Regions from separate parts of the Brevibacterium sp. HMSC063G07 genome, predicted to be linked through region 1. Evidence: predicted binding sites of a transcription regulator. Region 1 holds the regulator's gene; the other holds the start of a gene.
What was found. Region 1 encodes HrcA, which represses chaperone genes, less so after heat shock. Its sites were predicted from a motif close to TTNGCACTCGNNNNNNNCGAGTGCNAA; they were not measured.
Positions count from the first base shown of each region.

Region 1 (5,983 bases):
GCTTCGTCGAGGATGATGAAAGCGTCGTTGAGCGTTCGGCCGCGCATGTATGCCAGTGGGGCCACTTCGATGATGCCCTGGTCCAGCAGCGAGGAGATGCGCTCGGCCTCGATCATGTCGTGCAGCGCATCGTACAGGGGCCGTACGTACGGGTCGATCTTCTCATCAAGGGTGCCGGGCAGAAATCCAAGCTTCTCACCGGCTTCGACCGCCGGGCGGGCGAGGATGATGCGGGAGACTTCCTGATTCTGCAGGGCGCGCACGGCCATGGCTATCGCCAAGTAGGTTTTGCCGGTGCCGGCCGGGCCGATTCCGAAGGTGATGGTGTTTTCGCGGATCGACGTGACGTATTCATGTTGGCCGTAGGTTTTGGGCCGCACGGTCTTGCCGCGAGTCGAGAGAATGTTGTCGGTCATGACCTTTGCCGAGTCCTGCCCGTCGTCGAGCATTCCCGCCACGCGGGACACGGCTTCTGGGTCCAGGCGGCCTCCGCTGGCGATGATTTTGCGCATGTGGCCGAACACTTCGGTCACGCGGGCCACGCTCGTGGGATCGCCGGTCAGCTGAATGGTGCGCTGGCGAACGTGGATCTTCACGTCCGGGAACAGCTTTTCGACTGTCCGCAGGTTCTGGTCCTGCGGCCCGTACAGTGCGATGAGGTCAACGGATTCGGGAACAGACAGTGCGGTGCTCTGGTCAGTGTCCAGGAGAGCTTCCTTTCCTCAGTTGTCTTCTACCAGCCTAGCCGTTGTCCGCCGGTCCCCAACGGCCCAGTTCCTGTTGGGTCAGGGCCAGTGCGATCGGCCCTGCCGAAGAGGCCCGCAGAACCGTGGGCCCGAGCACCGCGGTGAGGGCTCCGGCTTCTTCCATCTGCTGGCGTTCAGCATCGGCTATGCCGCCTTCGGGGCCCACGACCACGTAGATCTCTTCGACTGTTCGCCTGCTGAGTTCACTGCGCAGGGTCTGCACAAAGGGCCGGGTTCCGGCTTCGTGCAAGACGATGACGAGAGCGCCTTCGCGGGCCTTCTGGGCCGCGAACGAGGTGGAGCTCAGCTGCTCGAGTTTCGGAAAGTTCACGCGGCGGGACTGGAGTGAGGCGGCCTGGATGAGATTGGCCCACTTGTCGTGTGCTTTGGCCGCTTTCGCACCTTTCCACTGGACGATTGAGCGCTGTGCTTGCCACGGCACGACGACGTCGACGCCGACTTCCACCGCGGTTTCAACTGCCGCCAGATCGCGGTCGCCCTTAGCCAAAGCCTGGATCAGACCCAGCCGCGGTGTGGGCGGCTGCTCGTGCTCCACCTCGTCGGCAGCGAGAACGGCGACTTCTTTAGAAGCCGATTCAAGAACTCCGCGAACCCGCAGACCGGCCCCGTCGGTGAGTTCGAGCGCTTCCCCGGCCTTCATCCGGCGTACGGTCACGGCGTGGTGCAGCGCCTGTCCCGTAATCGGCACGCGCTGCCCGGGGCGAACCTCTGACAGCGGGGCGTCAGTGTAGAAGACCGGAAGCGTCACGACTTGTGGGCGAACCTTTCGCGGAAGCGGCTGAAGGCGCTCTTGGACTTCGTCTCCAGGCCGTGCTCAACGGTGTCTTCGCCGCGCATTTCTGAGAGCTGCTGGAGGAGCTTCTTCTGTTCGCCGGTGAGCTTGGTGGGCGTCTGCACGACGACCGTCACCAGCAGGTCGCCGCGGGTTTCTCGGCGCAGGCGGCCCGCACCGAGCCCTGCCAGGGTTTCGACCGTGCCGGTCTGTGTTCCCGGTTCGATGGTCAGTTCGCGCGGACCGTCAAAGGTTTCGAGTGTCACGGTGCTGCCGAGTGCCGCTGTGGTCATGGGCACGGACAGTTCGGCGCGCAGATTGTCGCCGTCGCGAGTGAACACATCGTGTTCGCGGACGGTGACTTCGATGTGGAGGTCACCGGCGGGACCGCCGCCGGGGCCGACTTCTCCGTGGCCGGACAGCAGGATGCGGGTGCCGTCGTGCACGCCTGCCGGAATTTTGACTGACAGAGTCTTCTCTTCGCGCACGCGGCCTTCGCCACCGCAGCTGTTGCACGGATCTTTGATGACATCGCCGTAGCCAGAGCAGTTGCTGCACACCTGTTGGGTGCGCATGTCACCCAGGATGGTCCGCTGAACGGTCGAAATGGTGCCCGCACCGTGGCACAGCCCGCAGGTTTCGGGTTTGGTGCCTTCGCGCGCACCGCCGCCGTGGCAGGTTTCACAGGTGACTGCCGTCTGCACGCGGATGTCTTCTTTTCCGCCGAAGACAGCGGTTTCGAGGTCGATCGTGAGTTCCACGAGGGCGTCGCGACCGGGGCGCACACGCTGATTCGGCGGGCCTGAACGGCGTGGTCCTCCCCCGCCGAAGAAGGTGTCGAAAAGGTCGGAGAAACCGCCGAAGCCGCCAGCGCCAGCGGTGGATCCACCCATGTCGTACTGGCGTCGCTTGTCCGGATCGGACAGTGTTTCGTAGGCGACGGAGACTTTTTTGAATTCGTCTTCGTGGCCGGGGTTGACGTCCGGGTGGTACTTCCGGGCGAGCTTCCGGTATGCCTTTTTGATGTCTTCAGCGGAAGCGTCTCGTTCAACGCCCAGTGTTTCGTAGTGATCGCTCACTGCTTCTTCTTTCGTTCAGATGCGTCTGCACAAGGTCGGGGATTCGGGGGTGCTGTCACTAAGTCATCGGTCAGGTCAGTCAGCTGGTCAGTCCGACAGAATGGTCGATACGTATTTCGCCACGGCTCTGACGGCGGCCATGGTGGTGGGATAGTCCATGCGGGTGGGGCCGAGCACTGCCAGTGAGGCTGTTGTGTCTTCTGTTCCGTAGCCGGTTGCGATGAGCGACGCCCCTGCCAGCGCCTCAAAGCGGTTTTCGCTACCGATCTGCACGGCAATGCCGTCGGCCTGCATATCTGCCAGCAGCTTCAGAAGCACAACCTGTTCTTCTATTGCTTCAAGCAGCGGACCCATGTGCGTGCCGAACTCGCTGCCGGCGCGGGCCAAGTTTGCAGCCCCGGCCATGATGAGCCGGTCCTGACGTTTGCTGCGGGCCAGTTCAACCAGACGTTCGGCGATTGCGGTTGCCGTCTGGGCCAGTGATACGGGCACTGCGAGTGCACTGAGGGTGTCTTCGAGGGCATCCAGCCGAGTGTCTTCCAGCGCCTCATTGAAGGCCCGGCGCATACCGCGGACATCGTCTTCGTCAATCGGGTCGAGTGCTTCGACTATTCGCTGTTCGACTTCGCCGGTGTCGGTGATGAGGATGACGAGGATGCGCTCTGGGCTCAGCTGAACCAGTTCCACGCGCCGAATGGTGGTCTGGGTGCGCACCGGATACTGGATGAGGGCTACTTGGTGCGTCAGCCGCGACAGCAGGCGGACGGTCTGGGCGAGGGTGTCGTCAATGCTCTGCGTGCTTGAGAGAATCTGGGAGATTGCCCGTTTCTCTGCGCTGGACAAGGGTTTGACATCGTCAATGCGGTCGACGAATGCCCGGTATCCCGCATCGGTGGGGATACGGCCGGCTGAGGTGTGCGGCTGCGCAATGAGGCCTTCTTGTTCGAGGGCGGCCATGTCGTTGCGGATGGTTGCCGAGGAAACGCCGAGCTTGTGGCGTTCGACCAGGGCTTTGGAGCCGACGGGCTCGTTGGTGGCCACATAGTCTTCGACGATCGCCCGCAGAACTCTGCTGCGCCGCTCGTCGTTCATCCCGAATCGCTCCCATCCGCGCCCTGCCCTGCACGGGCACATCGGGCGCTCGCTTTTGGCACTCTCACTCTTAGAGTGCCAATTCTAATGATGCGGGCACGTCTATACAAACGCCTGTTGCTTCTGGGGCTGGCCTCGGTTGCCTTTGGAACTGGTTCAGCGCCGGTTCTGCGAGCAACACCACGGCGCGCTATGTTCTGAACCGCACCAGCGCACGGCTATCGTGGTTCTCATGTCTGATCGCTATGGACGCGATGTCCTCTCCTCTGGCCGCACCCACCAACGACCCAAGACCCAGCGGGTTGAAATCAAACGCGGAATGGTTGTGGAAGAGGTTCAGACCGGCTATGTCGGCGCCGTGGTGAAGCTGGAGAAGACCAACGGCGGTTTTCTCGTCCACCTGGAGGATCGTCGCGGCCGCACGCAGGCCTTCCCCTTGGGCTTCGGCTATCTGCTGGAAGGCAAACCGGTCGAACTCGTACGGCCCCGCCCGGCAGTCCAGAAGCAGCCCGGCCGCACGGCTTCGGGAAGCAGAGCCGTGCATACCAAAGCCCGGGTTGCCAGGGGCAGCCGGATTTGGGTTGAGGGAAAGCACGATGCGGAGCTGGTCGAGAAGATCTGGGGTGACGACCTGCGGGTCGAAGGTGTTGTCGTCGAACCTCTGGGAGGTCTCGATGACCTCATGGAGGCGCTGGTCGAGTTCCAGCCGGATGCACAGCACCGGGTGGGGGTTCTTGCTGATCACCTGATCGAAGGCACGAAGGAAACGCGGATTGTCAGCGAGGTTGCCAGCCAGCCGTGGGCGGAGCACGTGAGGGTCACTGGCCACCCGTACGTCGACATTTGGCAGGCCGTGAAGCCGTCTGTGGTTGGGATTGCCGAATGGCCGCAGGTGCCGCGCGGAGAAGATTGGAAGCTCGGGGTTCTGCGCAGAATCGGCTGGCCGCACGAAGACCACCGTGACTCCGCCCGAGCGTGGCAGCGGATTCTCGGCTCAGTGAAATCCATTGGGGATGTCGACTGGACACTGTCGGGCCGGGTGGAAGAGCTCATTGACTTTGTGACAGTCGGCAGGCACTGATGGCACCTGGCGCAACTCCTTTTCTCGGCTCTGGAAAACTGTCCGGCGGCGGCGTGGTTCTCCGCGGATTCCGGCAGGGTGATGCGGACAACCTTTTCGCAGCCTGCCAGGACCCTGCGGTTGTCGAATGGACGCAGGTGACACATCAATACACCCGCGACATGGCGTTTGATTGGTGCACGAACCCGCCGGAACCGTCGTGGGTCATCACCGCCCCGGGAACAGAGCACTCTGACCGCTTTTTAGGGCAGGTCAATCTGCGCATCCACAGTGCTCATTATGTGTCTTTGGGGTATATGACCGCCCCGTGGGCACGCGGGCAGGGATTCATGACGGCAGCAGTGCGACTCGTGACCGATTTTGCCTTTGAGCGCGGCGCACAGCGGGTTGAACTGTGTGTGCACCCTGACAATGCAGCGTCCCGCAGAGTTGCAGAGAAAGCGGGTTTCGAGTTCGAGGGCATTCGCCGCAATGGAGAGCTCCTTCGCAGCGAAGTCCGCGATCTTGCGGTGTATTCCGCCATCTCGGACAAGGTCTGAGTGTTCTGCCTGTGGATCAGCAGAACAGCCTGTTGTTGCTGAGCCTGCGTGCGCCGAGACTGGGCGACCGTGTCTATAGAAAGCTCAATGCCAGAGTGACGCAGGACAGCACCAGCATCCCCAGGCAGTTGATCCAGAAGGCCGTGCCGGTGGCTTTTGCTCGGATGTGCCCCACGGCCGCGCAGAGGAAGTAGGCGATGACCCCGGCGTTGGCCGCGAAAGCCAATCCGGGCACCCATATTCCCGCAATGAGGCCACTTGCTGCGAGCACCTTGATCACGAGCAGCGACCACCACCAGTTTTCGGGGAAGTTAACGCTGTGAAGACAGTCGCGGATGAATCGGACTGGCTTGATGGACAGGGCGACATCCCCAAGGAGGACAGCGGCCAGCAGCGTCGGCAGCATCCAGAACGATGGGATCAGGGTCATGAGTTGCCTCCTGTATGTGGGCAGATTGCCGCGAAGATGTCGCGCAGCTGAGTCAAGAACTGCTGTGCGGAGGTTTCAGGCGTTGCAGCCCATATGAATAGGCTGCCGATGTAGGCAGCGTGAAGTGCTTCGGCGCGTTTGACTGCTTCAGCCGCATTTGAGCACCCGCAGACTGTTATGACCTGCTGGAACACTGCGGTCAATCTCTGTGCGAGGTCTGTGA
Region 1 covers NZ_KV802321.1:178,115-184,097, reverse strand. Annotated here, with positions in the region: gene HMPREF2757_RS00845 (PhoH family protein) at 1-707, opposite strand, end outside; gene HMPREF2757_RS00840 (16S rRNA (uracil(1498)-N(3))-methyltransferase) at 742-1,515, opposite strand; gene dnaJ (molecular chaperone DnaJ) at 1,512-2,618, opposite strand; gene hrcA (heat-inducible transcriptional repressor HrcA) at 2,706-3,710, opposite strand; gene HMPREF2757_RS00825 (DUF3097 domain-containing protein) at 3,943-4,791, shown strand; gene HMPREF2757_RS00820 (GNAT family N-acetyltransferase) at 4,791-5,330, shown strand; gene HMPREF2757_RS00815 (DoxX family protein) at 5,404-5,760, opposite strand; gene HMPREF2757_RS00810 (TetR/AcrR family transcriptional regulator) at 5,757-5,983, opposite strand, start outside.

Region 2 (5,983 bases), on a different contig from region 1:
CGCGTGGTCTGCTCTGCACTTCAAGGAGCGCCAGAAGGCGCTTGGACAGTGCGCGGATGCGCTGGAAGCTCAGGCGGAAGAGCTTGCCCAGCTGACGGCAATCGACACCGGCAATGCCCTGCGCACGCAGGCTCGCCCCGAAGCGCAGACCCTGGTCGACCTGTTCCGCTACATGGCCGGTGTGGCCGGTGAAGTGAAGGGCAACACGCTCCCGGCAGGCGATGCGCAGCTGCAGTTCACCCGCCGTGTTCCGCTGGGCGTTGTGGCCGGCATTCTGCCGTGGAACTCGCCGCTGATGATTGCTGCGTTCAAGACCCCGGCAGCGTTGGCAGCAGGCAACACGATTGTGCTCAAGACTGCCGAGGACGCTCCGCTGACCATTCTCAAAATGGCCGAAATCATCCAGGAGTTCCTGCCCGCCGGTGTTCTCAACGTGGTGACCGGCAAGGGCTCGGTCATCGGTGAGGCTCTTACTCAGCACAACGATGTCGACAAGGTTTCGTTCACCGGTTCGACCGGTGTGGGCCGCCACGTGGCCGAGGTTGCGGGTTCTCGTCTGGCTCATTCCTCGATGGAGCTGGGCGGCAAGAGCCCCAACATCGTGTTCCCGGATGCCAATGACGACTACACGCTCCAGCAGGTGCTGCTGTCGACTCGCTTTGCCCGCCAGGGGCAGTCGTGCACCATGGGTTCGCGCCTGTTCCTGCACGAAGACATCTACGACGACTTCCTGGCCAAGCTCGTTGACGGCGTGGCCCAGATGAAGGTCGGCGATCCGCGCGATGAAGACAGCGACATCGGCTGCGTCATCAACAAAAAACAGTACGACCAGATCGCGAACTACATTGAGATGGGCAAGTCCAACGAGGGCGTCGAAATCGCCTATGACGGCGCTGACAGGCTCGAGGTCGGCGAATCCGGTTTCTACCACGCGCCGATCATCTTCGCCAACGCCAAGAACGAATGGCAGACCTCGCGCGAAGAGATCTTCGGCCCCGTTCTCACCGTCATCAAGTTCAAGACGGAAGAAGAGGTCGTCGAAATGGCCAACGACTCCGACTACGGTCTGGCCGCCTATGTCTTCACCAAGGACGTCGACCGCGCGCTGCGGGTGGCTGACAAGATCGAATCCGGCTGGGTGCAGGTCAACCAGGGTGGCGGCCAGGTTGCAGGCCAGTCCTACGGCGGTATGAAGACTTCCGGCTTCGGCCGCGAAGCATCGCTTGAGGGCATGCTCGAGGGCTTCACCCAGATCAAGCAGATCAACGTCAAGATCAACTGATCTGACTCGCTGAGACAGTAAGTGCCCCGGCGCCTCACACGAAGTGCCGGGGCACTATTCTGTGCCGCCATTCGGCTGCTGTTCAGTTCGGCTGCCGCTTATGTGCTTTTGTCTTTCGGACCGCTCTGGTTGCTGTGCATGCCTGATCGGGGTTCGTCAGTGTGCCCGCGGTGTGGCAGTGTTCCGACCTTGTGAGCCTCCGGCCGGTGAAGAAAAGAAGTTGACGAGGGCCCACACCGCGGAGGCCAGGATCAGCGGAATTGTCATCGCCCACGAAACAAACGCGATGACGGCCTTCGCAACCCAGCCCTCGTCCCCGGCCTGCGACCACACGGTTGCGCCGATGCTGATGAGCAGAAATGCGCCTGCCGCGCAGAGCAGAATAATGAAGACGGTGCGTGCACCCTGTGTCTTCGGCATCATGGTCTTGGCCAGCATTTGAGCCTCCATTCAGTCGGCTGCTGGCCTCGCTGCCAGCATTGCCGTGACACTACATTGCGGGAACGGGACATTGTCGTTCGCCTCCAGTTTTTTTCTTGCCCTTGTGGTTGCCCCTAAACGGCGGGGAAAGTGAACTGCCCGGTCCCATAGTCTCGGACGAGGCCTGGCGGGAAGGTCTGCCGCCGGTATTATTGCGGGTGCAGAGGAGGACGAATGTCACAGGAGCTTTCGGAACTCGAAGCGCAGATTCTGCGCTTCGAAGGACAGTGGCACACCTACGGGGGTGCCAAGGACCACGCGATCCGCGAACAGTTCGACATGTCCGCCGCCCAGTACTTCCAGGTGCTCGGCAGACTCCTCGACAGCCCCGCGGCCCATGCTGAAGATCCCGTTCTCATCAAACGGCTTCGCAGAATCCGCGACTCACGACAGGAAACCGGAGCACAGGCGAGGATCCCGCGCTGATGGCAGACAAACACCAGTACGAAACCCGTGCAGAACGCCGTGCAGCAGACGCTGCAAACCGCCGAGGCGGAGCCCACCGGGCCGTCTCATCGGCAGGCAGCCATAAAGCGGCGACCGCTGTTGTCATCGTTCTTGCGCTGGTGGCTGTTCTCCTGATCGTCGGTGCGGTCAACATCATCCGCTCCGCAGGCTCAGACCCGGAAGCCAAAGTCGAAGAACAGCAGCAGAAGGAACCTGGAGCAGGCGACGATGCCAAGGACAAATCGTCACAGTCAGGCGAGCCCGGTGAGAGCACGCAGAGTGAAAGCACCCCGAGTGACGGCGAATCAACCGGCGGGGGAGTGACGACCGTCGAAGCTGAAAGCGGCGATCCCAATCTGTCGATCCTCAACGCATCCGGCGTCAACGGTGCGGCCAGGAAGTTCGCCGACCAGTATGAAGCACAGGGCTGGAAGATGGGGCGCGTGAGCAACGCGGGCACCCGGGTGTCATCTACGACCGTCTACTATTCGTCCTCGGAGTACAGCGATGCTGCTGAGCGCGTGGCCGAGGGGCTTGGCGGTGTGAGCGTCGAACAGTCCCGTCGCTACCAGGTGGGCGTGACAATCCTCATGGGCCCGGATGTCGCCGACAGCGATCCCGCCGAGGGCTGACCGAGAGCTGGCCTGGAAACCGGGCCGGTGAAGCTCCCTGCGGGCGGTAGACTGAAGTTTCGTTCCACACTTGGGAGATGACATGACACAGGGAACCGTCAAATGGTTCAACGCGGAAAAGGGCTACGGCTTCATCGCCGTAGACGACTCTTCCGACGAAATCTTCGTCCACCATTCGGCAATTCAGATGCAGGGCTACCGGTCGTTGGCCGAAGGCGGTCGCGTGCAGTTCGACATTGTGCAGGGGGATAAGGGCGCGCAGGCTGAGAACGTCGAACCGCTCGACTGACAGCCGCCGCAGCCGAACTGAACTGCTCACGAGGGGGAGGAACAGGTCTTCTGTCCCTCCCCCTCGTCGTGTTCCTTAGACGGGAGCCCAGTGGGCCCTGCGAGGTGCCAGCGGCAGGGGATTGGTATTTGCACTCTCAGGTCGAGAGTGCTAAATCTAGTGGTGGTGAAACGCACTGCCCAGGCAGAGGACGCCGGGCCTGAAGAAGGGATTCAGGCTCTGCTTCCTGCCGTCGCGGGCACCTGGCAGTGCTAGTCAACTGCCACCCCTTACAGGGAGGAAGCCAGCCACTATGGCAAAGCTCATTGCATTCGACGAAGAAGCTCGTCGCGGCCTGGAGACCGGCCTGAACACCCTGGCTGATGCAGTCAAGGTGACGCTCGGTCCCCGCGGACGCAATGTTGTTCTCGAAAAGAAGTGGGGCGCACCCACCATCACGAACGACGGCGTGTCCATCGCCAAGGAAATCGAGCTCGAAGACGCCTACGAAAAGATCGGCGCCGAACTCGTCAAGGAAGTCGCCAAGAAGACCGACGACGTCGCAGGTGACGGTACGACCACCGCTACCGTTCTGGCACAGGCTCTCGTGTCCGAAGGTCTGCGCAACGTCGCAGCCGGTGCAGACCCGCTCAGCCTCAAGCGCGGCATCGAAAAGGCCGTTGAGTCCCTGACCGAAGTTCTGCTCGACTCCGCTAAGGAAATCGAAACCAAGGAACAGATCGCTGCCACCGCCGGCATTTCCGCTGGCGACCCGGCAATCGGCGAACTCATTGCCCAGGCCATCGACAAGGTCGGCAAGGAAGGCGTCGTCACCGTCGAAGAGTCCAACACCTTCGGACTCGAACTCGAACTGACCGAAGGCATGCGCTTCGACAAGGGCTACATCTCCGGTTACTTCGTGTCTGACGCAGAGCGCCAGGAAACAGTGCTCGAGGACCCCTACATCCTCATCGTCAACTCGAAGATCTCGAACGTGAAGGACCTCCTGCCGGTTCTTGAGAAGATCCAGCAGTCCGGCAAGCCGTTGCTGATCATTGCCGAAGACGTCGAAGGCGAAGCCCTCGCCGTCCTCGTGGTCAACAAGATCCGCGGAACCTTCAAGTCGGTTGCCGTCAAGGCCCCCGGCTTCGGCGACCGCCGCAAGGCCCAGCTTGCAGACATCGCGATCCTCACCGGCGGCCAGGTCATCGCCGAAGAGGTCGGGCTGAAGCTGGAGAACGCATCGCTGGACCTGCTGGGCACCGCCCGCAAGGTCGTTGTCACCAAGGACGAAACCACCATCGTCGAAGGTGCAGGCGACGCCGACGAAATCGCCGGCCGCGTGCAGCAGATCCGCACCGAGATCGAAAACTCGGACTCGGACTACGACCGCGAGAAGCTGCAGGAGCGCCTGGCCAAGCTGGCCGGCGGTGTTGCAGTCATCAAGGCCGGAGCCGCAACCGAAGTCGAACTCAAGGAAACCAAACACCGCATCGAAGATGCCGTCCGCAATGCCAAGGCGGCTGTGGACGAAGGCATCGTCGCCGGCGGTGGTGTGGCCCTCATCCAGGCAAGCGACAAGGCCTTCGAAAACCTCAACCTCGAAGGTGACGAAGCCACCGGTGCTGCCATCGTCAAGGTGGCCATCGAAGCTCCGCTCAAGCAGATCGCCATCAACGCCGGCCTCGAACCCGGAGTTGTGGCCGAAAAGGTGCGCGGACTCGAAACCGGCCACGGTCTCAACGCCGCAACCGGCGAATACGAAGACCTCCTGGCAGCCGGTGTCAACGACCCGGTCAAGGTGACCCGCTCTGCTCTGCAGAACGCCGCCTCGATCGCCGGCCTGTTCCTCACGACGGAAGCCGTCGTGGCCGACAAGCCGGAACCCGCTCCCGCGGGTGATCCCACCGGCGGAATGGGCGACATGGGCGGCATGGGCTTCTGATCCGGCCAACCGTGAACACGCCCTCCTAGGGCACAGGCCGCGGGCGCAGACGAACTGTCTGCGCCCGCGGTTTTTCTGTGTCTGGGGTGGCTGGCTTTTTGTTGGCATCGACCGCGTTCTATGCATTGGCAGTGACCCGGCCTGTGGCACGGCCTCTAGCCTGAATCGCGCTGCGGACGGCGAAGGTGGGCGTCACGAATTCATGGTGTTTTCGCACTCAGAAGGTCCATTGCGGCGTGCTTCGCCGTTTCGAGGCTGCCGCTTTCCGGATTCACCCCGTGTTGGGCTATCCCGCCCTCGAGCAGCAAAAACACATAATCTGCCAGAGCTTCTCCAGCCTCACTGCCAACCTCTTCTGTGACCAAGCGTCGGACTGCACTCAGTACAGCCTGTTTGTGGCTTCGGATGACTTCGATCCCGGGGTGGTTCCCTCGCAACTCAGCTGCCGCATTGAGGAATGCGCATCCGTGAACAGCGCCGTCAGCATCGTCGGTGTAAGCCTCGAATACAGCGTTGATCCGTGGGCGCGGCGCTTCGGCCAACCGGTTGTCCAGGCGTGTCTGCCAGCGTTGATTGCGCTGCTGAAGATAGGCCTCCACCAGGCGCTCTTTGGACCCGAATCGATTGTAGAGAGTGCGCTTTGTCATGCCCGCTTCCGCGGCGATGGCTTCAACCCCCACAGCGTGGATGCCATGGGTGTAGAACAGCCGCTCAGCGGCATCGAGAATACGGTGCGCCCCGGGGGTGAGGTTGGTCAGGGCACTGCGGTCCATATGCACTCCTCGGTTGTTTTCACTGACCAGTGTACCTAGAATCAGTTTCACTGATCGGTAAAGGTGGCTCGAATTGTCTACCTTCGCACGAAGGGAGTTGCGCTTTGGTGCAGGTCGCAGAATCTGAGGGCGATAAGCAGCCTCTTTCCATTTGCT
Region 2 covers NZ_KV802360.1:207,532-213,514, reverse strand. Annotated here, with positions in the region: gene HMPREF2757_RS07435 (aldehyde dehydrogenase family protein) at 1-1,282, shown strand, start outside; gene HMPREF2757_RS07430 (hypothetical protein) at 1,439-1,720, opposite strand; gene HMPREF2757_RS07425 (DUF3263 domain-containing protein) at 1,937-2,188, shown strand; gene HMPREF2757_RS07420 (LytR C-terminal domain-containing protein) at 2,188-2,841, shown strand; gene HMPREF2757_RS07415 (cold-shock protein) at 2,924-3,130, shown strand; gene groL (chaperonin GroEL) at 3,423-5,054, shown strand; gene HMPREF2757_RS07405 (TetR/AcrR family transcriptional regulator) at 5,255-5,827, opposite strand; gene HMPREF2757_RS07400 (MFS transporter) at 5,935-5,983, shown strand, end outside.
Region 2: groL (chaperonin GroEL) is a predicted target of HrcA. The motif match lies at 3,258-3,284, and genes of this name have one in related genera.